4 regions of the Kocuria sp. LHG3120 genome follow, and region 1 is predicted to be linked to each of the others. Evidence: riboswitches for the same ligand, from Rfam matches in the RefSeq annotation. Region 1 holds a riboswitch; each other region holds the start of a gene.
What was found. Region 1 has a riboswitch for S-adenosylmethionine ahead of ACP7CD_RS08200 (O-acetylhomoserine aminocarboxypropyltransferase/cysteine synthase family protein). Riboswitches for the same ligand answer to the same signal wherever they lie in the genome.
Positions count from the first base shown of each region.

Region 1 (7,042 bases):
GCCCACCGGGCCGACGCCCTGGTCTGCATCTCCAACTGCGACAAGATCACGCCGGGCATGCTGCTGGCCGCGCTGCGGCTGAACATCCCGGTGGTCTTCGTCTCCGGCGGGCCCATGGAGTCCGGCGAGGCCGTCGAGGGCGTCGTGGAGCACCGCCTGGACCTCGTGGACGCGATGTCCATGGCCGTCGACGAGTCCGTCACCGACGAGCAGCTGGGCCAGATCGAGCGCAACGCCTGCCCCACCTGCGGGTCCTGCTCGGGCATGTTCACCGCCAACTCCATGAACTGCCTCACCGAGGCCCTCGGCCTGTCCCTGCCCGGCAACGGCACCACGCTGGCCACCCAGGTGGCCCGCAAGGAGCTCTTCCTCGAGGCCGGCCGCCGGGTGGTGGACCTGTGCTGCCGGTACTACGAGCAGGACGACGAGTCCGTGCTCCCGCGCAACATCGCCACCAAGGCCGCGTTCGAGAACGCCATGGCCCTGGACATCGCCATGGGCGGGTCCACCAACACGATCCTGCACATCCTCGCCGCGGCCCAGGAGGGCGAGGTCGACTTCACCCTCCCGGACATCGACGCCCTGTCCCGCCGGGTGCCCTGCCTGTGCAAGGTCGCGCCGAACTCCACCCGGTTCCACATCGAGCACGTGCACCGCGCCGGCGGGATCCCCGCGCTCCTCGGCGAGCTGCGCCGCGCGGGCCTGCTCAACGAGGACGTGCACGCGGTGCACGCCCCGGACCTGGCCACCTGGCTGGACGAGTGGGACGTCCGCAGCGGCCGGTCCTCGGAGCGCGCCCGGGCGCTCTTCCACGCCGCGCCCGGCGGCGTGCGCACCACGCAGGCGTTCTCCACGGCCAACACGTTCGAGTCCCTCGACCTCGACGGCGAGGACGGCTGCATCCGCTCGGTGGAGCACGCCTACACACGGGACGGCGGCCTGGCGATCCTCTACGGCAACATCGCCGAGGACGGGGCGGTCATCAAGACCGCCGGCATCGACGAGGAGCTGTTCCACTTCGTGGGGAGGGCCTTCGTGGTCGAGTCCCAGGACGAGGCCGTCTTCGAGATCCTGTCCAAGAACGTGGAGCCCGGCGACATCGTGGTCATCACCCACGAGGGCCCCAAGGGCGGTCCGGGCATGCAGGAGATGCTCTACCCGACCTCCTACCTCAAGGGCCTCGGCCTCGGCCGGGAGTGCGCGCTCGTCACCGACGGCCGCTTCTCCGGCGGCACCTCCGGCCTCTCGATCGGGCACATCTCCCCGGAGGCCGCCGCCGGCGGCGCCGTGGGCCTCATCGAGACCGGCGACGAGATCGAGATCGACGTCGCCCGGCGCGTGCTGCGCGTGAACGTGGACGACGCGACGCTGGCCGCCCGGCGGCAGGCCAGAGGGCCGGCCCCGTGGTACCCCACGAAGCCGCGCGAGCGCCAGGTCTCCAAGGCCCTGCGCGCCTACGCCTCGATGGTCACCTCCGCGGACAAGGGCGCCGTGCGCGTGATCTGACCCCCTCCGGCCGCGATCCCGGGGCCCGCAGGACACCGAGACGCGGGTCACTTCCACTAGAGTTCCGTCGGGGCGCGCAACCGCTGCGCCCGGTCTTTCACGCGGGCCCCGCAGACCCCACGCCGGGGACCCGCGTCCGTCACAGTTCGGAGCTGCAATGGAACTCATCACCGATCTCGTGGGCACCCTCGGCGGCTGGGTGTGGAACGTGGTCTTCGCCATCCTCATCGGGGTGGGCCTCTACCTGACCGTCCGCACCGGCGTGGTGCAGCTGCGGCTGGTCCCGGAGATGTTCCGGGTGCTCAACGACAAGCCCGGTCTGGCCGAGGACGGCCAGAAGGGCATCTCCGCGTTCCGTGCCTTCACCGTCTCCGCCGCGTCCCGGGTGGGCACCGGCAACATCGCCGGCGTCGCGATCGCCATCAGCCTGGGCGGGCCGGGCGCCGTGTTCTGGATGTGGGTGATCGCCGGCATCGGCGCGGCCAGCGCGTTCACGGAGTCCCTGCTGGGCCAGCTCTACAAGATCAAGGCGCCCACCGGCTACGTGGGCGGGCCCGCCTACTACATGGAGCGCGGCCTCGGCGCCCGCTGGATGGGGCTGCTCTTCGCGGTCGTCATCACCTTTACCTACGGGTTCGTGTTCAACTCCGTGCAGTCCAACTCGATCGTGGACGCGCTCGGCGGCTCCCTGGGCGTGGACATCGCGGCGGCGGAGGCCCTGTGGTTCCGGATCCTGGTCGGCGCCGTGCTCGTGGGGCTGACCGCCGCGATCATCTTCGGCGGCATCCGCCGGATCTCCGCGGTCTCCGAGATCGTCGTCCCGATCATGGCGGTGCTCTACCTCCTGCTGGGCCTGCTCGTGGTCTTCCTGAACCTCGGCGAGGTCCCCGCCGTGCTCGGCCAGATCCTCGAGGGGGCCTTCGGCATCCGCGAGTTCGTCACCGGCGGGCTGATCGGCGTCATCATCCAGGGCATGAAGCGCGGCCTGTTCTCCAACGAGGCCGGCATGGGGTCGGCCCCCAACGCCGGCGCCACCGCGTCCGTGTCCCACCCGGCGAAGCAGGGCTTCCTGCAGGCGCTCGGCGTGTACTTCGACACCTGGCTGATCTGCTCGATCACCGCGTTCATCGTGCTCCTCTCCAACCCCGAGTTCGGCGGCCGGGAGGGCGCGTCCCTGACCCAGTCCGCGCTGGCCCTGCAGCTGGGCAACTGGGCGGTGCACTTCCTGACCGTGGCGATCTTCCTGTTCGCGTTCACCTCCGTGATCGGCAACTACTACTACGGCGAGTCCAACGTCCGCTTCCTCACGGGCTCGCCCGCGGCGATGACCGCCTACCGCGTGCTGGTGCTGGTGTTCGTCTTCGGCGGCGCCGTGCTGGCCCTGGACCTCGTCTGGTCCCTGGCCGACCTGTTCATGGCGGTCATGGCCACCATCAACCTGGTGGCCCTGGTGCTGCTCGCCGGCGTGGCCGTCCGGGTGCTCCGGAACTACGAGGCCCAGCGCAAGCAGGGCCTCGAGCCGATCTTCCACAGCGGCGACGTCCCGGGCCTGTCCGGGCTCGGCGCGTGGGACGGCACCGACGTGGTGACCACCCGCGGCTACTGGGACGAGCTGGCGCAGAAGCCCACGAGGACCCGCTGACGGGCACGGAGCAGCAGGCCGGGGCCGGGACCGCGTGGCGGCCCCGGCCCCGGCCCCTCTACAGTGAGGTCATGGAATCTCGTACGGACATCGACGCCTCGGCCCTGCGGCAGCTGCAGGCCCCCCTCAAGGAACGCTACCGGGAGCACCCCGAGGAGGCCCGCACACCCCTGCACGCCCGCGGCGACTTCCGCGATCCCGGGCTCACGACCACCGTCGACTCGTGGGCCGGGCCGGTGCGGGCCGGCCTGCACGCCGCCACCGGCGGTGACGGCAGCGACGCCTGCTCCGGGGACATGCTCCTCGACGCGCTCGCGGCCTGCGCGGGCGTGACCCTGCGCAGCGTGGCGACGGCCATGGGCGTGCCGATCCGGTCGGCCGAGCTCCGCGCGGAGGGCATGTTCGACGCCCGCGGGACGCTGGGCCTGGACCGGTCCGTGGCCGTGGGGGTCCAGGACGTCGTCCTCACCGTCCGCCTCGACACCGACGCCGACGACGCCACCCTCCAGCGGCTGGCCAAGTCGACCGAGCGGTACTGCGTGGTCAGCCAGAGCCTGAACACGGACGTGGCGTTCGTCGTCGAGCGCGTGTAGCGGCCGCATCCTCGCCGGACGCGGAACGGCTCCGTGCGCCCCAGGGCGCACGGAGCCGTTCCGCGTTCAGGACAGGACCTGGCGCCTCGACGAGATGACCCCGGTGTTGAAGCCGGCCAGGTGGAGCCCGCCGTGGAAGCGGGCGTGCTCGATCTTCAGGCAGCGGTCCATGACCACGGAGAGCCCGCCCTCCTCGGCGATCCGGGCGGCCTCCTCGTGCCAGGACCCCAGCTGCAGCCACAGGGTCCTCGCCCCGACGGCCACGGCCTCGTGGGCCACGCCGGGGAGGTCGTCGTGGCGCCGGAACGCGTCGACGACGTCGGGCGTCTCCGGCAGGTCCGTGAGGGACGGGTAGACGGGCCGGCCCATGATCTCCCGCAGCGCCGGGTTGACGAAGTACACCCGGTACGGCGAGGAGGACAGCAGGTAGGTCGAGACGAAGTAGGAGGCGCGGGACGGCTTGTCGGACGCGCCCACGACGGCGATCGACTCGGTGCCGTGCAGGATGCTCAGCCGCTCGGGCGCGCTCGGCCCAGTCCACGTGCGGGTCTCGGCGGTCATCGGAGCGCTCCTTCGGTCGTGACGTCGGCGTCGGCAGCGGCGGCGTCGGCGGTGTCGTCGGCGGTGGCGCCGGCCGCGCGGCCGGGGGTCTCCCGGGGCAGGCCGGTGGCCGCCGTGAGGGCCTGGTCGAGGTCCCAGAGGATGTCCTCGACGTCCTCGAGGCCCACCGACAGGCGGATGAGGTCCTCCCGCACCCCCGCGCCGACCAGCTGCTCGGCGCTCAGCTGCTGGTGCGTGGTGGAGGCGGGGTGCAGGACGAGGGTGCGGGCGTCGCCGATGTTGGCGAGGTGGCTGGCCAGCTGCAGGTTCTCGATGAAGCGCGCGCCGACCTCCCGCCCTCCGAGCCGGTCCGTGGGGGAGACCCCGAACGCGAACACGGAGCCCGGGCCGAGGGGCAGGTACCGCCGGGCCCGCTCGTGGTGGGGGTGGCTCGGCAGCCCGGCCCAGTTGACGTAGGAGACCCGGGGGTCCTCCTCCAGCCACCGCGCGACGGCCCGCGCGTTGGCCAGGTGCGCGTCCATGCGCTGCGGCAGCGTCTCCACGCCCTGGAGCAGGTTCCAGGCGGACTGGGGCGCCAGGGCGGGGCCGATGTCCCGCAGCTGCTCGGTGCGCAGCCGGGTCAGGAATCCGTACTCCCCGAAGTTCCCCCACCAGGTGACGTCGTTGTACGTGGGCACCGGCTCCGTCATGGACGGGAAGTTGCCGTTCGCCCAGTCGAAGCGGCCGGACTCGACGACGACGCCGCCCAGCGTGGTGCCGTGCCCGCCCAGGAACTTGGTGGCCGAGTGGATGACGATGTCCGCCCCGTGCTCGATCGGGCGGACCAGGTACGGCGGGGTCATGGTCGAGTCGACGACCAGCGGCACGCCGGCCTCGTGCGCGACCGCCGCCAGGCCCTCCAGGTCCGCGACGTCGCCGGAGGGGTTGGCCACGACCTCCGTGTAGACGGCCTTGGTGCCCGGGTGCACCGCCGCCCGGTAGTCGGCGGGGTCGGTGCCGGGGACGAACGTGGTCTCGATCCCGAAGCGGCGCAGGGTGACGTCCAGCTGGGTGACCGTGCCCCCGTAGAGCTGGGCGGAGGCCACGATGTGGTCCCCGGCCTGGGCGAGCGCGGCGAACACGAGGAACTCGGCGGACATGCCGGAGGCGGTGGCCACGGCGCCGATGCCGCCCTCGAGGGACGCAATGCGCTCCTCGAACGCCGCGACGGTCGGGTTGCCGATGCGGGAGTAGATGTTGCCGTACTTCTGCAGGGCGAACAGGTTGGCGGCGTCGTCGGCGTCCTTGAAGACGAACGAGGTGGTCTGGTAGATCGGGACCGCACGGGCGCCGTGCTCGGCGTCGGGGGTGCCCCCGGCGTGCAGGGCGCGGGTGCGGAACCCGAACTGGTGGTCGGCCATGGGGAAGCTCCTCGTGCGAGTGGTGCCGCTGGACGGTCCCGGACGTCAGGAGGGTCCCGGCGGGGGTGCCGGGGGTGCGGTGCCCCATCGGTCCTGGCGGTAGCACCGTGCGGTCTGCGACGTCGACCACGGTTGCTGCGGCGTCATCGGTCCAGGTCCCTCGGCCGCTCGGGATGGCTGCCTCCCATTGTGCTGCCCGGGGCCGCCCCGCGCCAACCGCGGGCCCGGGCCGGCCCGCCCGCACACCGGGCGGGCCGGCCGGAGCGCTATGATCTGCGCCATGCGCGGAAGGCGCCCGCCTCCCCCGCGCCCACGACGCTGCGGAGGACCAGGTGACGAGGACACGGCACTACACCATCGACGTGATCGCCGGCGACGGCATCGGCCAGGAGGTCATGCCGTCCGCGCTGCGCTGCGTCGACGCGCTGGCGCAGGCGCACGGCTTCACCGTCGACTGGCGCGAACGGGGGTGGGGCTCCGACCACTACCGGGCCCACTCCCGGATGATGCCCGTCGACGGCATCGAACAGCTCGCCTCCGGCGACGGCGTCCTGCTCGGGGCGGTGGGCGCCCCGGACATCCCCGACGACGTCACCCTGTGGGGCCTGCTGATCCCCATCCGCCGCGAGTTCCACCAGTACGTCAACCTCCGGCCGATCCGGATCCTCCCGGGCGTGACCTCGCCCCTGCGCGGGCTCGACGAGCTGGACCTCGTCGTCGTCCGCGAGAACATCGAGGGCGAGTACTCCGAGGTCGGCGGCCGGCTCTACCGCGGCCGGCCCGAGGAGATGGCCGTCCAGGAGTCCGTGTTCACCCGCGCCGGCGTCACTCGGATCGCCCGCTACGCCGCCGAGCTGGCCCAGCGCCGCACGGGCCGGCTGGTCTCGGCCACGAAGTCCAACGGCATCATCCACACCATGCCGTTCTGGGACGAGGTCGTGGAGGCCACGGTCGCCGAGTACCCGGGCGTGACGGTCGAGAAGGTCCTCATCGACGCGCTGGCCGCCCGGATGGTCCTCAAGCCGCGGAGCGTCGACGTGATCGTCGCCTCCAACCTCTTCGGCGACATCCTCTCCGACCTCGCCGCCGGGGCTGCCGGCTCGATCGGTGTCGCCCCCAGCGCCAACCTGAACCCGGAGAAGACCCACCCGTCCATGTTCGAGCCGGTGCACGGCTCCGCCCCCGACATCGCCGGACAGGGCGTCGCCAACCCCGTGGGCACGATGTGGGCGGCCGCCATGATGCTGGACCACCTCGGGGAGACCGGGGCGGCCCGGCACCTGGAGTCCGCCTTCGAGCAGACCATGGCCGGCGGCACCCTGACCGGGGACCTCGGCGGG
Region 1 covers NZ_JAFCWG010000003.1:268,766-275,807, reverse strand. Annotated here, with positions in the region: gene ilvD (dihydroxy-acid dehydratase) at 1-1,506, shown strand, start outside; gene ACP7CD_RS08215 (alanine/glycine:cation symporter family protein) at 1,664-3,148, shown strand; gene ACP7CD_RS08210 (OsmC family protein) at 3,220-3,741, shown strand; gene ACP7CD_RS08205 (CoA-binding protein) at 3,808-4,302, opposite strand; gene ACP7CD_RS08200 (O-acetylhomoserine aminocarboxypropyltransferase/cysteine synthase family protein) at 4,299-5,702, opposite strand; SAM riboswitch class I at 5,784-5,882, opposite strand; gene ACP7CD_RS08195 (tartrate dehydrogenase) at 6,035-7,042, shown strand, end outside.

Region 2 (7,042 bases), on a different contig from region 1:
GACCGGGTGCTGATGCCCTGGGTCCGGCGCTACGGCATCACGGTCCTGACGAGCGCCCACGTGCAGTCGATCGAGGCCGGCTCCCGCCGACTGCGGGCCACGGTCGACGGGACGCCGCGGGATCTGTCCTACGACCTGCTGCACCACAGCCCCGCCCACCGGGCCCCGGCCTGGATCGCCGACGCGGGACTGGGCGTCGCGCCGGGCCCGGGCGCCGCTTGGGCCGGCTACGCGGACGTGGATGCGCAGACCCTGCGCCACCGCCGTGTGCCCACCGTGTGGGCCTGCGGGGACGCTGCCGCGCTGGGGACCGCCTCGTCCGGCGGGGCACTGCGCCACCAGACGAAGATCCTCACCGAGAACCTCCTGGCCGCCCGTGACGGCCGGGATCCCACGGCCTCCTACGACGGGTACACCGTGACCCCCGTGACGGTGCAGCGGGGCCGGGCCGTGTTAGCCGAGTTCGACCGGGACAACGAACTGGCGCCCAGCATCCCCGGCGTGCCGCTGCTGGCCCCGAAACGCGCCTCCTGGTTCTTCGACCTCGAGGTCCTCCCCCGGCACTACTGGAACGTGATCCTCCGGGGCTTCTAGTGGACCATGTGTGCACACATCCGTGGCGCCTCGTTCCCCGCTCCGATGGCACCTGATGGCCCGCGCCTCCAGTCGTCGCAGCATGAGCCGGGAGAAATGAGGGTCGGACGTCGGGAGGCGCCCCGAGGAACAAGATTCATGCATCTGCACAGGATTGTGCACCGCGATATTACCGTCTGGTACTTTTCGGGTAGCACCGGCCCCCACGCCGGTGCAGTGACCCCCATGATCCGTTCCCCGGCGGTCGGGGGTCGCCTTCTGCGCCTCGGCGCGGCGAAGCGCCCCTGCCCTCTCCCGGGCAGGGGCGCTTCGTGCCGGGGACTCGGGACGGCGGCCGACCACCGGATCCGTCGAGCGGGGTGCCCCGACGGCCCGGCGGTCACCGGCGGTAGGAGGCCCCGCGGTGGTCGTCGGCCAGCCTCGGCCCGGCGCCGGCCAGCGCCTCGCGCAGCGTTCTGCCGGCGGGGAGGGCCCCGGGCTCCGGCAGCAGGCCGCGGCGCCGCAGCTCCGGCGAAACCATCGTGGTGAACCGCTCCAGGTCCGCCGGCCGCACGGCCGCCGAGATGTTGAAGCCGTCCACGCCGGCCTCCTCGCGCCAGCGCTCGAGCTCGTCCGCCACGGTGCCGGGCGCCCCGGCGATGACGGGCCCGCGGCCGCCGATGGCCACGAACTCGGCCAGGTCCCGCACCGTCCAGGTCCGGTCCGGGGACAGCGACGTGAACGCCGCGAGCGCGGACTGGTTGGCGTCGGTGGCCACGTACTCGAGCGGCGCGTCGGGGTCCGCCCCGGCCAGATCGACGCCGGTCCAGCCGCCGAACAGGGACAGCGCTCCCTCGATGTCCACGTGCCGGCGGTATCCGTCGAGCCTGGCGTGGGCCTCGTCGTCGGTCTCGGCGACCACCACGGTGGCCATGGCGAAGGTCTTCACGGCGTCCTCGGCCCGTCCCTGCGCGGCCAGTTCGGCCCGGACGCCGTCGGTCCACCGGCGCACGAGCTGCGGGGTGTTGCCGATGAAGAAGATGGCCTCGGCGTGGTCCACGGCGAACTGCTGTCCGCGCTTCGAGGCGCCGGCCTGGAACAGGAACGGGGTGCCCTGGGGTCCGGGGTGGGTCAGCGCCTGGCCGGGCACGGAGAACCAGGTGCCCTCGTGGCCGATGGGGTGCACGAGCTCCGGGTCCACGAAGACCCCGGTGCCGGCGTCCGCCTTCACCGCCCCCGGCTCGAAGGAGCCCTCGAGGAGCTTGTACATGACCTCCATGTACTCGTCGGCGCGGTCGTAGCGCTCGTCGTGCGGGATCTGCCGGTCCATGCCCAGGTTGCGGGCGGCGGAGTCCTGGTAGGAGGTCACCACGTTCCACGCCACCCGCCCGCGGGTGAAGTGGTCGAGGGTCGCGAAGGTGCGGGCCAGCAGGTAGGGGGCCTCGTAGGTCACCGAGGCGGTCACCCCGAAGCCGAGCCGCTCGGTGGCCGCGGCCATCGCCGGCACCGCGACGAGCGGGTCGAGCACCGGGTACTGCACTCCCCCGCGGGCCGTGGCCTCTGCCCCGCCGCCGTACACGTCGTAGACGCCGGGGACGTCCGCCAGGAACAGCGCGGTGAAGCCGCCCTCCTCGAGGGTGCGGGCCAGCGACGTCCAGTACTCGAGCGTGTCGAAGCCGGCGACCCCGGCCTCCGGGTGGCGCCACAGTCCCGGTGACTGGTGCACGGGCACCATCATGTCGAAGGCGTTCAGCAGCAGGGGGCGGCTCATACGGTGGTCCTCTCGGGGGTGGTCCGGGTGGCGCTCGCGGCGGCGGGGGTCGCGAGGGCCGGGGCGGCCGCGGTCCGGCCGGCGTGCAGATCGGTGAGTTCGGTGCCGCGCTGGTCCCGGGCGGGATCCTTCGCGGCCAGGGCGGCGACGACGGAGAGCACGGCCAGCACGGAGAGGTAGCCGGCGATCAGCCACGGGGTGTCCCCGCCGGCGGCGAAGAGCAGGGCGGCGATCATCGGCATCAGCCCGCCGCCCAGGACGGTGCCGACCTGGTAGCCGAAGCTCACGCCCGAGTACCGCACGTGCACGGGGAACTGTTCGGCGAACCAGGCCGCCTGCGGTCCGTAGATCGCGTCGTGGACGAGGTTGATGCCGAGGATCACCACGAGCGGCAGCAGGGCGAGCGGGCCGACCTCGAGGAAGGCGAACAGCACCCAGCCGAAGACGCCGATCGCCGCGTAGGCGGTCACCGAGACGACCTTGCGGCCCACCCGGTCGGAGAGCCAGGCCCAGAACGGGGTGGAGAACAGGCCGATGGCCGAGGCGATCATCACCGCGGTCACGCCCGCGGCGCTGTCCCCGCGCACGTCCCGCAGGTAGGTCAGCATGTAGACCGTCACCAGGTAGTAGACGGCGTTCTGGGCCAGGCGCAGGCCGATCGTCACCAGCACCGGGCGGCGGTGGTGGACCAGCAGCTCCCGCAGGGGGGCCTTGGCCACGTTCCCCGAGGCCCGGTGCTCCAGGAACTCCGGGGCGTCGGCCACGCCGAGGCGGATCCACAGGCCCACCGCCACGAGCAGGGCCGAGAGCAGGAAGGGGATGCGCCAGCCGTAGGCGGCGAACTGCTCCTCGCTCATGACGTTCTGCACGATGAAGAACGCGCCGGTGGCCAGCAGCATGCCGGCGGAGGAGCCGATCTGGGTGAAGGACCCGAAGAACCCGCGGTGCCGGGCCGGTGAGTGCTCCACGCTCAGCAGCGCGGAGCCGCCCCACTCGGCACCCGCGGACAGGCCCTGGAGGATGCGCAGGACCACGAGCCCGACGACGGCCCACCAGCCGATCACCTCGTAGGTGGGCAGCAGGCCGATCAGGGTGGAGGCCACGCCCATGAGCAGCAGGGAGGCCACCAGCAGGGCCTTGCGGCCGATCCGGTCCCCCAGGTGCCCGGCGATGATCCCGCCCAGGGGCCGGGCGATCACCCCGACCGCGAGCGTGGCGAAGGACGCCACGATACCGCCGAGCTCGGTGGCCATGGGGAAGAACTGGACGTTGAAGACGAGTGCGGCGGCGGTGCCGTAGAGGTAGAAGTCGTACCACTCGATGGTGGTCCCGGCGAAGGCCGAGGCCAGGACGCGCTTCTTGCCGTGGACGATGCTGCTGCGGCCCGGGGCGGCCGTGGTCGTGGTGCTCATGCGTCAGGCTCCTGGGGTTCGGTCGGCGTCGGTCGTGGCATCGGTCGTGGCATCGGTCGCGGCGTCGGTCGTGGCGTCGGTCGTGGCGCCGGTCCTCGCGTCGCCGATGGCGTTCAGGCCCTCCGGCAGGGTGCCGTTGATGAGGTAGTCGCCGAGGGCTCGGGCGCGGAAGGCGATCGGGTTGTGGGTGGCCACGGTCTGGGCGTTGCGCCAGTGCCGGTCCAGGCCCTTGGCCGTGGACGTGGCGGAGGCGCCCACGGTGAGGAACAGGTCCTGGGCCGCGCCGAGCGCCAGCTCCGGCACGGTGACCTGGGCGTGCTCCACGGCGATCTCGGACTCGTGCAGCGCCGCCGGGAGGGCCCCGGTGAAGTCCGGCCGGTCGGCGCCGGCCGCTGCGGCGGCGGCGATCCCGGCGTCCAGGGCGCGGGCGGCGTGCAGGACGGTGGCCTCGGCGGCGAAGGCCTTGGCGGAGATCCGCCCGGTGGCCTCCTGGATCAGCGGGTCGTCGCGGAACGGCAGGCCGAGCCCGGTGTTGAAGGTCCGCCGGCGTCCGGCGATGGTCTCCACCGCGTCCCGCCGGGCCGCCCGGGCGATGCCGGCCAGCACGGCCAGCAGCACGAGCTGGAAGAAGGCGGCCTCGTGGACGGCCTCCGCGCTGCCGGCGGTGCGGTCCAGCACGGCGTCCTCCGGGACGCGCACCCGCTCGAAGACCGCGGTGCCGGTGCCGGTGAGCTTCTGCCCGAAGCCGTCCCAGTCGTCCTCGAGCGTCACGCCCTCGGCGTCCGTGGCGACGACGGCGAAGCGCCGCCCGTCGCGGCCGTCCAGGGCGGCCGAGACGCGGGTGTAGTCGCAGAAGACGGAGCCGGTGGCGTAGAACTTCCGGCCGGTGAGCTCCCAGCCCTCGGCGGTCCGGCTCAGCACGGTGTTCAGGGTGCCCAGCGCGTTGCCGCCCTTCTCCGTGGAGGCGTTGCCGACGGTGGCTCCGGCCAGCACCCGCGGGTACCAGACCTCCTGGAGCTCCCGGGGCAGGAAGCGCAGGGACTCCACGAAGCCGTGGTGGGAGCGGTAGAGGTGGGCGATGTTGGAGTCGGCCTCGGCCAGGTCGACCAGCAGCCGGGTGAAGTCCTCGAGGCTGACCCCGGGGCCGCCGTGGGCCGCCGGGACGCGCAGGGCACCGAACCCGGCCCGGTCCAGCCGGCCGACCTCCGCGTAGGGCAGCGCGCGCCGGAGGTCCCGGTCCAGGGCGCCGGCGGCGATCTCCGCGAACAGCGGCCGGAAGTGCTCCCGCAGCCCGGCGTAGTCCCCGGGCAGGCCGGCGGCGAGGTCCGTGCCGGCGCGGGGATGGGCGGTGGTCTCCTCGACCGTGCTCGGGGTCATGCGGGGGTCCTCTCGGTCGCACCGAGGATTGCCGGTCGGCCGGTCGCGCCGGGGGCGGGCCCGGTGGCGGCAGCGCCGGAGGCTGACGTCACGGACCGACTGCAGATCCGGGATCTCCATCGGTTCTGGCATTAGCACCCTGACCCCGGTGGAGGGCGGGTTGCTGCGGCGTCGTCGAGCCAGATCTCTCAGCCGCTCTGAATGGGGCGCTTGCCATGGCATCAGACCGCCCGGTCCGGGACCAACCGGATGACGGGCGCACGTCATGGAATGTCACGACGGCGTCACAGAAGGTCACGTCCTCCGCGGTGGTGTAGCGGTGTGCCGCAGGAGACCGGATCAGTAGACCGGCTGGTCCGGGTCCACCTGTGCCGCCCAGGCGAGCACCCCGCCCTCGAGGTGGCGGACCCGCTCCTCCCGCCCGGCGTAGAAGGAGCGCAGCGCGGCGAGCGCGGTCGCGGAGCGGGCCCCGGCCTTGCAGTGCAGCACGAGGTCCGTGCCACGGGCCTCCGGGGGCAGGGCGTCCGCGCCGCGGTCGAGGATCTCCTGCAGCGGGACGGGCACGGCGCCGTCGATGGCCACGAGCTCCCGCTCCCAGTCCTCGCGCACGTCCACCAGGGCGAAGGACGCCTCCCCGCGCTCCCGGCGCTCGAGCAGCCGGGCCAGCTCGGCCGACCCGACGGTCTCGGAGGCGTCCGCGCCGGGCAGCGCGCAGACCGCGGCGGGCTGGGCCACCGCGGTGACCGGGGCGGCGTCGGGATCCGGGGTGAGCCGCATCTCGCGCCAGGTCATCGCGAGCGCGTCGTGCAGCAGCACCCGCCCGAGCAGGGGCTCCCCGGTGCCGGTGACGAGCTTGACGGCCTCGGTGACCATGACCGCGCCGACGGTGGCGGGGAGCATGCCGAAGACCCCGCCCTCGGCGCAGCTGGGCACCTCGCCGTCCGGCGGGGCCTCGGGGTAGAGGTCCCGGTAGGTGGGCCCGTGCCCGGCCCAGAAGACGCTGACCTGCCCCTCGAAGCGCAGGATGGAGCCCCACACGCAAGGCGTGCCGGTCAGGGCGGCGGCGTCGCTGACCACGTAGCGGGTCGCGAAGTTGTCCGCGCCGTCCAGGACCAGGTCGTACCCGCCGAGGATGTCCACGGCGTTGTCCGCGTCCAGCCGGACGGGGTGGGTGCGGACCTCCACCAGCGGGTTGAGCGCGGTGACGGCCTCGGCGGCGGAGACGGACTTGGGACGGCCGACGTCGGCGGTCGTGTGCACCACCTGGCGCTGCAGGTTGGAGACCGCCACCACGTCGTCGTCGACGATCCCGAGGGTCCCGATCCCCGCCGCGGCGAGGTACTGCAGGGCCGGGGACCCGAGCCCCCCGGCGCCGACGACGAGCACGCGGGCGTTCCGCAGCCGCCGCTGGCCGCGGGTCCCGATCCCGGGCAGGGTCAGGTGCCGGGCGTAGCGCTCGAGCTCCTCGCGGGTCAGTTCGGGGCCGGGCTCCACGAGCGGGGGCAGCGGGCTCACGGCCGCTCCCCCACGGGCGCCCAGTCCCCGCGCGGCACGTCCGCCGGGCCGGCTGAGGGGCCGGCGGACGGCCCGGCACCGGCGGCGTCCGTGTCGATCCGCCCGGCCATCGGCGAGGACGCGTGGGCGTGGCGGCGGGCCGGGATGCGCCCGGCACCGGCGGCGAGCCGGCCGGCGAGCACGGCGTGGCGCATGGCGGTGGCCATCGCCACCGGGTCCTGGGCGCGGGTGACGGCGCTGGCCAGCAGCACGGCGTCGCAGCCCAGCTCCATGGCCAGGGCGGCCTCGGAGGCGGTGCCGATCCCGGCGTCGAGCACCACGGGCACGGACGCCCGGGAGGCGATGAGCTCGATGTTGTGCGGGTTGAGGATGCCCAGCCCGGTGCCGATGGGGG
Region 2 covers NZ_JAFCWG010000005.1:326,143-333,184, reverse strand. Annotated here, with positions in the region: gene ACP7CD_RS12395 (NAD(P)/FAD-dependent oxidoreductase) at 1-594, shown strand, start outside; gene ACP7CD_RS12390 (LLM class flavin-dependent oxidoreductase) at 974-2,344, opposite strand; gene ACP7CD_RS12385 (MFS transporter) at 2,341-3,756, opposite strand; gene ACP7CD_RS12380 (acyl-CoA dehydrogenase family protein) at 3,760-5,133, opposite strand; SAM riboswitch class I at 5,247-5,341, opposite strand; gene moeB (molybdopterin-synthase adenylyltransferase MoeB) at 5,473-6,648, opposite strand; gene ACP7CD_RS12370 (thiazole synthase) at 6,645-7,042, opposite strand, start outside.
Region 2: it holds a riboswitch for S-adenosylmethionine, as region 1 does, so the genes downstream of both, ACP7CD_RS12380 (acyl-CoA dehydrogenase family protein) here and ACP7CD_RS08200 (O-acetylhomoserine aminocarboxypropyltransferase/cysteine synthase family protein) in region 1, are expected to answer to the same signal.

Region 3 (7,042 bases), on a different contig from region 1:
CGGGCTGGTGGTCTCCAACCACGGCGGCCGCCAGCTGGACCGCGCCCCCGCCTCGCTGCACGCGCTGCCCGAGGTGCGGGACGAGGTGGGGGAGGGCGTCGAGCTGATCCTCGACTCCGGGGTGATGAGCGGCGCCGACGTGATCACCGCCCTGTGCGCCGGAGCGGACTTCGTCCTCATCGGCCGGGCCTACCTCTACGGGCTGATGGCCGGCGGGCAGCAGGGCGTGGAGCGGGCGATCGAGCTGCTGGCCGAGGAGGTGCGGATCAGCATGCAGCTGATGGGCGCCGAGACGGTCGCCGACCTGGGCCCGCACCTGCTCGGCGCCCGCCACCACCCCGCCGCCTCCCGCCGGGACACCCCGGCCGACCGGCGCTGAACCACCGGCCCCCGCACCGAGGGGTCGCGTTCCGCCTCCGCCGCTGCCGAGGGGTCGCGTTCCGCCTCCGCCGCTGCCGAGGGGTCGCGTTCTGTCGACAAGTGACCGCGATACCAGCCGAACGCGACCCCTCGCGATGGGGGTGCGCCGGACGCGACCCCTCGCGGGCGGCGGCGGGACCGGGGGCCGCTACAGGTCCGCGAGCACCGACACCGGGTTCTCCACCGCGTCGGCCACCATGCGCAGGAAGCCGCCGGCGGCCCCGCCGTCGCACACCCGGTGGTCGAACGCGAGGGAGAGCTGGGTGACCTTGCGGACGGCCAGCTGCCCGTCGACCACCCACGGGCGGTCGATGATCCGGCCGATCCCGAGGATCGCGACCTCCGGGTGGTTGATGATCGCCGCGGCCCCGTCCGTGCCGAACACCCCGTAGTTGTTGAGGGTGAACGTGGAGCCGGACAGCTCGGCGGGCCCGGCCTTCCCGGAGCGGGCGAGCTCGGTGAGCCGCCGGAGCTCGGCGTCGAGCCCGCGGGCGCTCAGGGTGTGCGCGCCGCGGATGTTCGGCACCACGAGCCCGCGGTCGGTCTGCGCCGCGAAGCCGAGGTTCACGCCGTCGAAGCGCACGATCTCCTGGCTGCCGTCCTCGAGGGTCTCGATCCGCGTGGCGAGCTCGGGGTGGCGGGCCAGGCCGGCGAGCACGAACCGCGCGATCAGCGCCATGAGCCCCGGGGCGGTCGCGGGGTCCTGGGCCTTGAGCTCGGCGCGCAGCTCCACGAGCCTCGTGGCGTCCACGTCCACCCAGACGGTGGCCTCGGGGATCTCGGCGCGGGAACGGGTCATGGCCTGGCCGATGGCCTTGCGGATCCCGGAGACCGGGACCCGCTCCGCGACCCCGAGCCCCGTGCGGGCGTCCACGGCGGACGGCGCCGCGGTGGTGGACGGCGCCGGGGCCGACGACGTCGGGGCCGTGCTCTCCCGTGCGGCCGGTGCGGCGGTGGCGGCGGGGGCGGCCGCCGCGGTCACCACGTCCCGGCGCAGGATGAGCCCGCCGGGGCCCGAGCCGCGCACGGTGGAGATGTCGACCCCGCGGTCCTTGGCGAGCTTGCGCACGATCGGCGAGACGACCGTGGGCGCCAGGCGCGGGGCCGAGGCCATCGCGTCGTGGGCGGCACCCGCGGCCTGCGCCGCCCGGGCCGCGGCCTGCTCCGCGGCCCGCGCGCGGGCGGGCTCGGGGACCGGCCGGGCGGCGGAGGCGGCCGGGCCGGTGGCACCGGCCCGCTTCGGCCGGCGCCGGCGTCCGGCCGTGCCGCCGGCGGGCGTGCCGTAGCCGATGAGCACGCTGCCCGACCCGGCGTCGTCGTCGGCGGACGCGGCGACCGCAGAGGCCGCGGCGGCCGCCGCGGGGTCCGCCCCGGCGCGCTCCTCCTCCCGGTAGGACTGCCCGCCCTTCGGGCCGCCGCCCTGCGGGGCGGGCGTCCCGGCCCGGTCCGCGGTGTCGACGGAGATCAGCGGCGCGCCGACGTCGAGGGTCTGCCCCGAGGCGCCGTGCAGCTGGTGCACGGTCCCGGCGAAGGGGCATGGCACCTCCACGGCGGACTTGGCGGTCTCCACCTCGGCGATCGGCTGGTCCACGGCGACGGTGTCGCCCACCTGGACGAGCCAGCTCACGAGCTCGGCCTCGGTCAGTCCCTCGCCGAGATCCGGCAGGGTGAACGTCTTCACGGTCATGGTCAGTCCTCCCACTGCAGGTCGTCCACGGCGTCGAGGATGCGGTCGACGCTCGGCAGGTAGTGCTCCTCGAGCTTGGGCGCCGGGTACGGGATGTCGAACCCGGTCACGCGGCGCACGGGCGCGGCCAGGGAGTGGAAGCAGCGCTCCTGGACGCGGGCCACGATCTCGGCGGCCACGGACGCGAAGCCCGGCGCCTCGGCCACGACCACCACGCGCCCGGTCTTCCGCACCGACGCGGCGACCGTCTCGTCGTCGAACGGGACGATGCTGCGCAGGTCCACGACCTCGAGCGAGCGCCCCTCGGCGGCGGCGGCCGCGGCGGCCGCCACGGCGGTCGGCACGGACGGCCCGTAGGCCAGCAGCGTGGCGTCCTCGCCGGCGCGGGCGACGACGGCGCGGCCCTCCCGGCGCTCGGGCGCCCCGTTCTCGTAGCGGTCCCTCAGTTCGGCCAGGTCCACGGGGGCCTTGGACCAGTAGAGCTTCTTGGGCTCGAAGAACACGACGGGGTCGTCCGAGTCGATCGCCTCGCGCAGCATGAGGTAGGCGTCCTCGACCGTGGCGGGGGTGAACACCTTCAGCCCGGGGGTGTGGGCGTAGTAGGCCTCGGAGGAGTCGCAGTGGTGCTCCACGCCGCCGATGCCGCCGGCGTAGGGGATCCGGATGACGATCGGCAGGCGCACGGCGCCGCGGGTGCGGTTGTGCATCTTCGCGATGTGCGAGGCGACCTGCTCGAAGGCAGGGTAGGCGAAGGCGTCGAACTGCATCTCGATGACGGGGCGCATCCGGTTCATCGCCATGCCCACGGCCATGCCGGCGATCCCGGACTCGGCCAGCGGGGTGTCGAAGCACCGGGTGCGGCCGAAGCGCTTCGTCAGCCCGTCGGTGATGCGGAAGACGCCGCCGAGGGTGCCGACGTCCTCGCCGAAGACGACGACGGCGGGGTCGGCGGCCAGCGCGTCGGCCAGGGCGGTGTTGAGCGCCTGGGCGAAAGTGGCGGGCTTGACCGCCGGGGCCTCGCCGGCCGGGGCGGGGGCATGCAGGGTGCTCACTGTCCGGTCTCCTCTCGGGCGAGCTCGGCGGTCAGGAACTGCTCCTGCTCGGCGAGCTGCGGGGTCTGCTCGGTGTAGACGTGGCGGAACAGCTCGAGCGGGTCGATCTCCACGTCGGCGTTCATGCCGTCGCGCAGGGCCGTGGCGACGTCCTCGGCGGCGGCGGCGATGCGCTGCTCCGCCGCGTCGTCGAGCACGCCCTCGGCGCCGAGGTAGGCGCGCATCCGGGTCACCGGGTCCTTGGCGATCCACTCCTGCACCTCGGCGTCGTCCCGGTAGCGGGTGGCGTCGTCGGCGTTGGTGTGCGCCTGCATGCGGTAGGTGTGCGCCTCCACGAGGAGGGGCTCGGACTCGGAGCGGGCCAGGTCCACGGCGCGCCGCAGGGTGGCGAGCAGCGCCACGAGGTCGTTGCCGTCCACGCGCTCGCCGGCCATGCCGTAGCCGACCGCCTTGTGGGCGAGGCTCGGGGCCGCGGACTGCTGGGACAGGGGCACGGAGATCGCGTAGCCGTTGTTCTGCACGAAGAACACGACCGGCAGCTTGAACACGGCCGCGAAGTTCAGGGCCTCGTGGAAGTCGCCCTCGCTGGTGGCGCCGTCCCCGCACATCGCCAGGACCACGGTGTCCTCGCCGCGCAGCTTGGCGGCGTGGGCCACGCCCACCGCGTGCAGCAGCTGGGTGGTGAGCGGGGTCGACTGGATGCCCACGTGGTGCTCGTGCGGGTCGTAGCCGCTGTGCCACTCGCCGCGGAAGATCGCCATGACCTGCATCGGGTCCACGCCCTTGGTCATGACCGCCACGGTGTCCCGGTAGGTGGGGAACAGCCAGTCGCCCTCCTCGAGGCACAGGGCGGCCGCCACCTGGCAGGCCTCCTGGCCGTGGCTGGACGGGTAGACGGCCATCCGGCCCTGGCGGACCAGCGCGGAGTTCTGGTCGTTGACCCGCCGCCCGACCACCAGCTTCTCGTAGGCGCCCAGCAGGACGTCCGGGGCCGGCAGCGGGTACTCGTGGCCGGGGCCGGTGCCCTGCTCCTCGGGGGCGAGCAGCCGCCCGCTCGGGTCGACCATGCGGATCTCGCCGCGGGCCGGGAGCATGTACTGCTCCGGTGTGATGCCGAAGCTCTGGGAGGCCCGGAGGATCGGGTCCTCGGGGGTCTCGACGGTCTGGCTCATGGTGTCCCCTCGGTCGGTCCCCGGTGCGGCCGCGGTCCGGGGAGGGCAGGAAGGTGGTGCGGCTCTGTCTCCCCAGTATGGGAACCGGGCATGGTTCGTATCCACAGAGCGGGGAAAATGCAGAAGTCTGAGACGGACAGTGCACCGCGCGTGGACGAAATGTTCTAGTGTGGCGTGGAGCACACGCATTCGTCCGACACGTTCCGGGCCCCGCGCCCGACCCGCCCCGAAGGAGCCCGCCGTGCCCTCGACCCCCGTGCCGCTGGACGAGACCGACCGGAAGATCCTCGCGGAGCTGTCCCGGGACGCGAGGCAGTCCGTGACGGCGATCGCCGCGGCCGTGCACGTCTCCCGCGCCCACGCCTACGCCCGGATCAACCGGCTCCGGGACGAGGGGGTGATCCTGCGCTTCAGCACCGTGATCGACCCGGTCCGGGCGGGCCTGCAGGCCTCCGCGTACGTGACGCTCAAGCTCCAGCAGAACACCTGGCGGGAGCTGTGCGCCCAGCTCCAGGCGATCCCCGCCGTGCACCACATCGCCCTGGTGGGCGGGAACTTCGACGTCATGCTCCTCGTGCGGGCCGTGGACACCGTGCACCTGCGGCAGGTGATCTTCGAGCACGTCCAGCAGCTGCCCGGCGTGGTGGACACCCAGACGTTCCTGATCTTCGAGGACATCGACACCCGGGCCTGACGCGCCGGCCCCGCGCCGGGCCCGGCGCGCACGGCCGGCGTCACGAACCGTCACGGTCGTCATCTTCCGACGCGGAGGGACACCCACTACCTCTGCGCATAGTGTTGTTCCAGCTTCACGAGACGTGACCGCCAAGCTCCGACTTGGTCACGCACCAACCCCATGCTCATTGGGTGGTTCGGATGAGGAAGCGGCCTGCATCTTCCGCGGCGTGCCCACCGGGCCCGCGCGGATGACCGGTGCGGGTAAGAGCAAGGCACAGGAGCAGCGCCATGTCCATCCCCGTGACCGACCACGACCTCGCGACCCGGCAGATCCACGCCGGCACCCACGACCAGGTCGTCCAGCGCACCCTGACGGTGCCGATCTACCAGACCGCGGCCTTCGAGTTCCCGGACTACGAGGCGGCCCGGCAGATGTTCGCCCAGACCCGGGCAGGCTTCACCTACACGCGCACCGGCAACCCCACGGTGGCCGTGCTCGAGCAGCGGATCAGCGACCTCGAGGGCGGCGCGGGCGCCGTGGCGACCGGCTCGGGCCAGTCCGCCGTGGCCGTGGCGCTGCTGGCCCTGCTCGGCCAGGGCGCCGGGAAGCACCTCGTGGCCTCCGAGAAGCTCTACGGGGGCACGGTGGACCTGCTCACCGACTCCTTCGCGGACTACGGCATCGAGGTCTCCTTCGTGGACCCCACCGCCCCGGGGGCGTGGGCCGCGGCCGTGCGCCCCGACACCCGCGCGTTCCTGCTCGAGTCCATCGGCAACCCGCTGGCCACCCTCCCGGACCTGCCCGGGATCGCCGACGTCGCCCGGACCGCCGGGGTGCCTGTCGTCGTCGACAACACCCTCGCGTCCCCGGCCCTGTACCGGCCGCTGGAGAAGGGCGCGGACATCGTGGTGCACTCGGCCACCAAGTTCCTGGGCGGGCACGGCAACGCGCTCGCCGGGGCGGTCGTGGACGGCGGGACCTTCGACTGGTCCGCCCGGCCGGACAAGTGGCCGCAGTTCACCCAGGCCCGCGCCCGCTGGGGCGGACTCAGCCTCGTCGACAAGTGCGCCGCCGCCAGCCCCTACCTGCACCTGGTCCGGGCGAAGTACGTGCACGACCTCGGCACCACGCTCTCCCCGTTCAACGCCAGCCAGATCCTGCAGGGCACCGAGACCCTCGACCTGCGCGTGGCCCGCCACACGGCCTCGGCGCTGGCGGTGGCCGAGTTCCTGGCCGGGCACCCCGCCGTCGCCCGCGTCCACCACCCCGGCGTGCCCGGGGACCCCGGCGCCGGGATCGCGGCCCGGGACTTCCCGCGCGGGACCGGCTCCGTGTTCTCCTTCGACCTCGCCGCCCCGGACGGCGCCGTGGGCCCGTTCATCGACGCGCTCCGGCTGTTCAAGCTGGTCGCCAACATCGGGGACACCCGCAGCCTCGTGGCCCACCCGGCGGCCATGACGCACTGCCGCCTGACCCCCGAGCAGCGCCGGGCCGGCGGGATCGCCGAGACCACGATCCGGCTCTCGATCGGCCTCGAGTCCCCCCAGGACCTCGTGGCCGACCTCGGCCAGGCCCTCGACACCGTCGTCACCGCCGTCCAGACCACCCGGAAGTGAGCCCCGCCATGACGTCCCCCACCGAGACCCGCACCCGCCACCGGGGCTTCACGACCACCGCCGTCCACGCCGGCCAGGAGCCCGACCCGCTGACCGGGGCGGTCATCCCGCCGATCTACCAGACCTCCACGTTCGCCCAGGACGGGATCAACGTGCTGCGCGCCGGGCACGAGTACAGCCGCGGCTCCAACCCCACCCGCAGCGGCTTCGAAAAGCAGCTCGCGGCCCTGGAGCGCGGCGAGCGGGGGTTCGCGTTCGCCTCGGGGATCGCGGCAGAGGACGCCCTGCTGCGCGCCGTGCTGCGCCCGGGCGACCACATCGTGCTCGGCGCCGACGGCTACGGCGGCACCAACCGGCTGATCACCCGGGGCCTCGCCCCGTGGGACATCGGGCACACGCCCGTGGAGATCACGGAC
Region 3 covers NZ_JAFCWG010000007.1:26,584-33,625, reverse strand. Annotated here, with positions in the region: gene ACP7CD_RS14025 (alpha-hydroxy acid oxidase) at 1-379, shown strand, start outside; gene ACP7CD_RS14020 (dihydrolipoamide acetyltransferase family protein) at 569-2,107, opposite strand; gene ACP7CD_RS14015 (alpha-ketoacid dehydrogenase subunit beta) at 2,110-3,159, opposite strand; gene ACP7CD_RS14010 (thiamine pyrophosphate-dependent enzyme) at 3,156-4,331, opposite strand; gene ACP7CD_RS14005 (Lrp/AsnC family transcriptional regulator) at 4,573-5,025, shown strand; SAM riboswitch class IV at 5,139-5,260, shown strand; gene ACP7CD_RS14000 (O-acetylhomoserine aminocarboxypropyltransferase/cysteine synthase family protein) at 5,298-6,626, shown strand; gene ACP7CD_RS13995 (cystathionine gamma-synthase) at 6,635-7,042, shown strand, end outside.
Region 3: it holds a riboswitch for S-adenosylmethionine, as region 1 does, so the genes downstream of both, ACP7CD_RS14000 (O-acetylhomoserine aminocarboxypropyltransferase/cysteine synthase family protein) here and ACP7CD_RS08200 (O-acetylhomoserine aminocarboxypropyltransferase/cysteine synthase family protein) in region 1, are expected to answer to the same signal.

Region 4 (7,042 bases), 140 kb from region 1:
CGCCGCCTGCGCCCTCCCCTTCTCCGCCTGCCGGTGGGACAGCCCCGTGACCGGGCGTCCCTCAGAGGACGGGCCGCGCCGCCGAGGCAACAAGGACGGGCCCGGGGGCGCCCGGCGCGGGCTGCGCGGGGCGGCCGGCGGGCCGGTGCCAGAATGGCCGCATGAGCACCCCCGCCCACCTCGCCCCGCGACCGCCCGCCTTCGGCTCCACCCGCGCCGACCTGTGGCTGCAGGTGCTCCTCGTGCTCGGGGTGTCCCTGGGCGCCTCGGCCCTCTGGGCCGCGCTGTCCCTCGCCGAGCACCTGGCGCGCGGACCGCTGTCCGAGGCGCAGGCCACGATGAACCCGCCGCTGAGCCCGCAGCCCCTCATCGACCTGCTGCGCCAGCTCACCGGGATCGCCCTGGACCTGGTGCCGGTGCTGCTCGCGCTCTACCTGCTAGCCGGCTCCGCCGGGGCGCTGGGCACCGTCCGCCGGCGGATCGGCCTCGACGCCCGGATGCCCCTCCCGGACCTGGGCCTCGGCACCGTGCTCTTCCTGCTCATGGGCCTGGGCACGCTGGCGCTCTACGGCGCCGGCCGGGCCCTGGGCGTCACCGCGGAGGTGACCACGTCCGGGCTCGCCCCGCACTGGTGGACGGTGCCCGTGCTGCTGCTCTCGGCCGTGCGCCACGCCCTGGTCGAGGAGGTCGTGGTGGTCGCGTTCCTGACCGACCGGCTGACCCGCATCGGGTGGAGCTGGCCCGTGGTGCTGGTGGTCACGGCCCTGTTCCGCGGCAGCTACCACCTCTACCAGGGGATCGGGCCCTTCCTCGGCAACGTGGTGATGGGCCTCGTCTTCGCGGAGCTCTACCGGCGCACCGGCCGGGTGATGCCCCTCGTCGTCGCGCACTTCCTGCTGGACGCCGTCGGCTTCCTCGGGGCAGCCCGGCTGCTGGGCTGAGCCCCGCCCCGCGGTGCCCGGCCTCAGATGGTGACGGCGCCGTCCGGGGTGCTGAACGAGACGGAGAGCACCCCGGGGGTGCCGTCCGGATAGCGCCAGTCGACCTCGAGGTCCTCGAGCGCGGTCTCGACGGGGGCGCCCAGCCACTCGGCGACCCGTTCCGGGGCACCGGCGATGGTCATCCCCGCGAGCCCGACGTCCGTGATCCGCGCCTGGGACGGGTGCATCTCCGGGGCGGAGTCGAAGTGGATCATGAACGGCAGCTGCGGATCGGCGATCAGGCCCTTGACGCCGATCTGGTGCCACTCCAGGCACCGGCCGTCCGGGAACACCCGGTGGCCGGGCACGGAGCGGCGCCCCAGGCGCTGCTCGAAGGGGGCGAGGTCCTCGACCTCCACGACCCAGCCCAGCCAGCCGCCGCCGGCCGCGGACCGGGCCCGCACGGCCTGCCCGAAGGGGGCCTTCTCCGCCGCCGGGTGCTGGAGGACCTCGACGACCTCCACGTACTGGTGGTTCGTGAGCGGCAGGATCATGTTGCGGGTGCCGAAACGGGGGTGCACCCCGCCCTTGACCGGTTCGATCCCGAGCTGGTCGGCGATGCGCTCGGTGGTGGCCTCCAGGCCCTCCGGGCGGCAGGCGTAGGACACGTGGTCGACTCTCATGGGCACATCGTGGCACCCTGTGAGTTTCGTCTCCAAATCGGTCCGCGACGCGCCGGGCACCGTGCGGGCGGCACCCCGGCCGGGGCGTCACGCCCGACCCCGGCTTGACGCCGTGCGGGCCTGATCCGGAGAATGCTGTCCAGGTCATGAGCGCCAGCGTCCAAGCCCCAGCTAGCTGGCCGGCAACCCTCCACCGCGGTGGGGTGCCCTGGGTGAAGACCAGGCTCCTCGCGTCCGGCGAGCGAGCAAGCGCGGGTCCCCGGCGCCCGGCCGTTCCCGGCCGCACCGCCTCGGCCGGGACGGGACCCCTGAGATCCACAAGGAGTCCCACGGCATGTCCGATCTCCCCGCCTCCAGCACCGACGCCTCCGCCGCCCGCACCGACGCGGCCGAGCGCCCCACCCCCGAGAACCCCGGGGGCTGGGCCTTCGAGACCCGGCAGATCCACGCGGGGCAGAGCCCCGACCCGGTCACCGGCTCGCGCGCCCTGCCGATCCACCAGACCACGTCCTTCGTCTTCCCCGACGCCCAGGCCGCCGCCGACCGCTTCGCGCTCGCCGAGCTCGGCCCGATCTACACGCGGATCGGCAACCCGACCACGGAGGTCGTGGAGAACCGGATCGCCGCCCTGGAGGGCGGCGTGGGCGCCCTCATGCTCAGCGCGGGGCAGTCGGCGACGACGTTCGCCGTGCTCAACGTCGCCGGCGCGGGAGACCACCTCGTGGCCAGCCCCAGCCTGTACGGCGGGACCTACAACCTCTTCAAGTTCACGCTGCCCAAGCTCGGCATCGAGACCACCTTCGTCTCCGACCCCGACGATCCCGAGGCGTGGCGGCGGGCGGTCCGGCCGAACACGAAGGCCTTCTTCGCCGAGACGATCCCGAACCCGCGCAACGACGTCCTCGACATCGAGACGGTCTCCGGGATCGCCCACGACCACGAGGTCCCGCTCATCGTGGACAACACCGTGGCGACCCCCTACCTCGTCCAGCCCCTGCGCTGGGGCGCGGACGTCGTGGTGCACTCGGCCACCAAGTTCCTCGGCGGGCACGGCACGGCCATCGGCGGCGTGATCGTCGACTCCGGGGCCTTCGACTACGGCCGCTACCCGGACCGCTTCCCCGGCTTCAACCAGCCGGACGAGTCCTACGGCGGCCTCGTCTACGCCGAGGCCCTGGGCGCGGAGGGGCCCTTCGGCGTCAACCTGTCCTACATCCTCAAGGCCAGGGTGCAGCTGCTGCGCGACCTCGGCTCGGCGATCTCCCCGTTCAACGCGTTCCTCATCGAGCAGGGCATCGAGACGCTGTCCCTGCGGATGGAGCGGCACGTGGCCAACGCCGGGACGGTGGCCCGCTGGCTCGAGGCCCGCGAGGACGTGCGCTCGGTGTCCTGGGCCGGGCTGGAGTCCTCCCCGTGGCACGAGCGGGCGCAGAAGTACGCGCCCCGGGGCGCCGGGTCGATCCTGGGCTTCGTCCTCGACGGCGGCCGGGAGGCCGGGGCCGCCTTCGTGGACGCCCTGACCCTGCACTCGAACGTCGCCAACATCGGCGACGTGCGCTCCCTCGTGATCCACCCCGCGTCCACCACGCACAGCCAGCTCCTGCCCGAGGAGCAGCTGGCCGCCGGCGTGGAGCCCGGCTTCGTGCGCCTGTCCGTGGGCCTGGAGCACATCGACGACATCCTGGCGGACCTGGAGCAGGGCTTCGCCGCGGCCGCGGCCGCGCAGGGAGGACAGGAGTGACCGTGACGGTCGTGAGGGGCTCCGGCGCCGGGACCGCCGTCCGCGAGGACGGCGTGCCGCGGGTCGCCGGGATCGGCGAGCTCGAGCTCGAGTCGGGCTTCCGGCTGCCCGACGTCCGGATCGCCTACGAGACGTGGGGGACGCTCGCCCCGGACGCCTCCAACGCGGTGCTCGTCGAGCACGCCCTCACCGGGGACACCCACGTGGCGGCCGGCCGGGCCCGCCCCGGCGCCCCCGAGGCCGAGCGGCGCGCCGCCGAGAGCGGCGGCTGGTGGGAGGGCCTGATCGGCCCCGGCGCCGCCATCGACACGGACCGGTGGTTCGTGGTCTGCACCAACATCGTGGGCGGCTGCTACGGGTCCACGGGCCCGGCGACCCCCACGCCGCCGAGCGTGGACCCCGAGGGCCGCCCCTGGGGCTCCCGCTTCCCGCTCATCACCGTCCGGGACTCCGTGCACGCCGAGGCGGCGCTGGCCGACGCCCTCGGCATCGACGCCTGGCGCCTGGTCATCGGCGGCTCCATGGGCGGGGCCCGCGCCTTGGAGTGGGCCGTGACCTACCCGGACCGCGTCCGGGCGTGCGCGGTGGTCGCCGCGTGCGCCCAGTCCAGCGCCGAGCAGCTCGCGTGGGGCCAGGCGCAGAACCTCGCGATCCGCCAGGACCCGCACTTCCGCGGCGGGGACTACTACGACGGCCCGCTGCCCGTCACGGGCCTGGGACTGGCCCGGCGGATCGCCCACATCACCTACCGCTCGGCCGACGAGCTGCACCACCGGTTCGGGCGCTCGCCGCAGGCCGAGGAGCAGGTCATCGACACGCACGCCGGCGGGCGGGGGCGCTACCAGGTGGAGAGCTACCTCGACCACCAGGCGTCCAAGCTGGCGGGCCGCTTCGACGCCAACAGCTACCTCGCCGTCAACGAGACGCTCATGTCCCACGACGTCGCCCGGGGCCGCGGCACGCTCGAGGAGGCGCTGTCCGTGACCTCGTGCGAGTGGCTCGTGGCGGCGGTGGACTCCGACCGGCTCTACCTGCCCCGCGAGTCCGACGTCCTGGCCGCCGCGCTGCCCGGGGACGTCCGGCGGCACACCCTGACCTCGCCCTCGGGCCACGACGGCTTCCTCATCGAGGCTCCCCAGCTCGGCAAGCTGCTCGTGGAGACCGTGCTGCCCGAGCGCTGAGCCGGGACGGGGGTCCTCAGCCGTTCCCGCTCGCTCAGCCGTCCGCGGCACCCCGGTCGTCGCCGGGGCCCGCCCCGGGTCCCTCGCCGGGCGCGACGCCGCCCCCGGGCACGGTGGGGGTGCCGAAGTGCGGCCGCTTCGGCCGGACCTGCGCCCCGGAGCTGGTGCGCCGGATCCGGCGGGCCACCCACGGGCGCAGATAGCGGTGGGCCCAGACGAGGTCCTCGCCGCGGGCCTGCCGCCAGGACGAGGGCGGGCGGTCGGGCACCACCTCGGGCACGAGGCCGTGCGCGAGGCCCAGGGTGTCCAGGGCCTCGACCGCGATCCGGTGGTGGCCCAGGGGCGAGAAGTGCAGCCGGTCGGGGTCCCACATCGCCGGGTCCGCGAGCTCCCGCAGCCCCCACAGGTCCACCAGCACGGCGTCGTGCCGGGACGCGACCACGCGCACGTTCTCGTTGTAGACCGCGATCCGGCCCCGGATCCCGCGCAGCACGGGCGTGGCGCCGATGTCCGGGCCGCCGACCAGCACGACCGTCGCCCCGTTCGCCGCGAGCCGGCCCACGACGTCGTCCATCTCCTCGGCGATCGCGTCCGGGTCCCCGCCGGGGCGCAGCATGTCGTTGCCGCCCGCGCAGACCGTCACGAGGTCCGGGGTCAGCTCCAGGGCCGGTGCCACCTGCTCGTCGACGATCTGGCGGAAGAGCCGGCCGCGGATCGCGAGATTGGCGTAGGACAGGCCGGGGGCGAGGCGGTTCAGCTCCTCGGCGACCCGGTCCGCCCAGCCGCGGTGCCCGCCGGGGGAGCCGGGGTCCGGGTCCCCGATGCCCTCCGTGAACGAGTCGCCGATCGCCACCATGCGGCGCCACGGGTGGACGGGAGGTGCGGTGTCCGGGGGCCCCGGCGTCGTCTCGGTCATGCCTCCCGGTCTACCACCGGGCCCGGCGGGCGTCCACGCGCCCGCGCCGCGGGCCCCGGGACCGGGTGGCACACTGGTGCCATGACCGACGCCACCGTCCCGACCGGGACCGCCACCCCCTTCGCCGTGTGGAGCAGGGACGCCGACGCCCGCCCCGGCACCCCGCTGCTCGTGCTCCTGCACGGCTACGGCTCGCACGAGCAGGACCTCATGGGTCTCGTCCCGGCCCTGCCAGGCGAGTTCAGCGTGGCGTCCGTGCGCGCTCCCCAGCCCGCCGGGTTCGGCTACCAGTGGTTCCCGCTCGCCGCGGACCTCAGCTTCTCCCTCGACCGGGTGGCCGAGGCCGTGGAGCCCGTCGCGGCGTGGCTGCGGGAGCTGGCCGCGGACCACCCCAGCACCACGCTGCTGGGGTTCTCGCAGGGCATGGCCATGGCCACGTCCCTCGCCCGGCACATGCCGGGCGAGATCGCCGCCGTGGTGGGGCTCTCCGGCTTCGTGGTCCCCGGCGAGCACCCCCTGTTCGCCGACGAGCAGCTGCGGGAGCGGCCGCTGCGGATGTTCTGGGGCCGTGACCCGCAGGACCCGGTCATCCCGCAGGAGCTCGTCGACTCCACCGCCGAGTGGGCGCTCGAGCACGCCGACGTCATGAAGGTGCACTACACCGGGGTCGGCCACGGGATCAGCCCGCAGGAGGTGGGGCACGTGCGCGAGTACCTCACCCAGGTGGTGCTGGGGGACCCGGACCGCCCGGTCAGCCGCCCGCGGTGATCCGCACCGAGGCGCCCCCGGCGGAGACGACGTCCCCCGGGTGCAGCTGCCGGCCGCGCCGCGTCTCGACCTCGCCGTTGACCGAGACCTGACCGTCCTCCACCAGGCCCCGGGCGTGCGCCCCGTCCTCGGCGAGGTTCGCCAGCTTGAGCGCCTGGCCCAGCCGGATCATGTCGTCGCGGATGGGCAGTTCGTCGGGGCCGCCGGGCTGCTGGGGAGTCGTCATGCCCCCATTGTCCCAGGTCCCGTCCGGTCGGCGGGCACGGCGGGAATTGGCTACCCTGGGACGAGGACGTCGCCCGCGGCGTCCTCGTTCGTGACGGCCGACGACGGCCGGTCCCCGCCCGGCGCACCGCCGGGCCACACCACCCACCACGCGCGTCCGCAGCCGGCGGTCGGGCGAGACCCTGGAGGAATCCCACATGGCCCCCAAGTCCACGCTGGACAACGTCATCTCGCTGGCCAAGCGCCGCGGTTTCGTGTTCCAGGCGGGTGAGATCTACGGCGGTTCCCGCTCCGCCTGGGACTACGGGCCCCTCGGCGCGGAGCTCAAGGAGAACATCAAGCACGAGTGGTGGCAGACCTTCGTGCGCGGGCGCGAGGACATGGTGGGCCTCGACTCCTCGATCATCCTCCCGAAGGCCGTGTGGGAGGCCTCGGGTCACGTGGCGACCTTCACGGACCCGCTCGTGGAGTGCACCTCCTGCCACAAGCGCGCCCGCCAGGACCACCTGGTCGAGGCCTTCGAGGAGAAGAAGGGCCGCGCCCCCGAGAACGGCATGGCCGAGATCCCCTGCCCCAACTGCGGGACCAAGGGCCAGTGGACCGATCCG
Region 4 covers NZ_JAFCWG010000003.1:403,970-411,011, forward strand. Annotated here, with positions in the region: gene ACP7CD_RS08710 (CPBP family intramembrane glutamic endopeptidase) at 162-941, shown strand; gene ACP7CD_RS08715 (VOC family protein) at 965-1,603, opposite strand; SAM riboswitch class IV at 1,746-1,861, shown strand; gene ACP7CD_RS08720 (bifunctional o-acetylhomoserine/o-acetylserine sulfhydrylase) at 1,938-3,344, shown strand; gene metX (homoserine O-acetyltransferase MetX) at 3,341-4,525, shown strand; gene ACP7CD_RS08730 (SGNH/GDSL hydrolase family protein) at 4,560-5,441, opposite strand; gene ACP7CD_RS08735 (alpha/beta hydrolase) at 5,523-6,209, shown strand; gene ACP7CD_RS08740 (RNA-binding S4 domain-containing protein) at 6,193-6,435, opposite strand; gene ACP7CD_RS08745 (glycine--tRNA ligase) at 6,632-7,042, shown strand, end outside.
Region 4: it holds a riboswitch for S-adenosylmethionine, as region 1 does, so the genes downstream of both, ACP7CD_RS08720 (bifunctional o-acetylhomoserine/o-acetylserine sulfhydrylase) here and ACP7CD_RS08200 (O-acetylhomoserine aminocarboxypropyltransferase/cysteine synthase family protein) in region 1, are expected to answer to the same signal.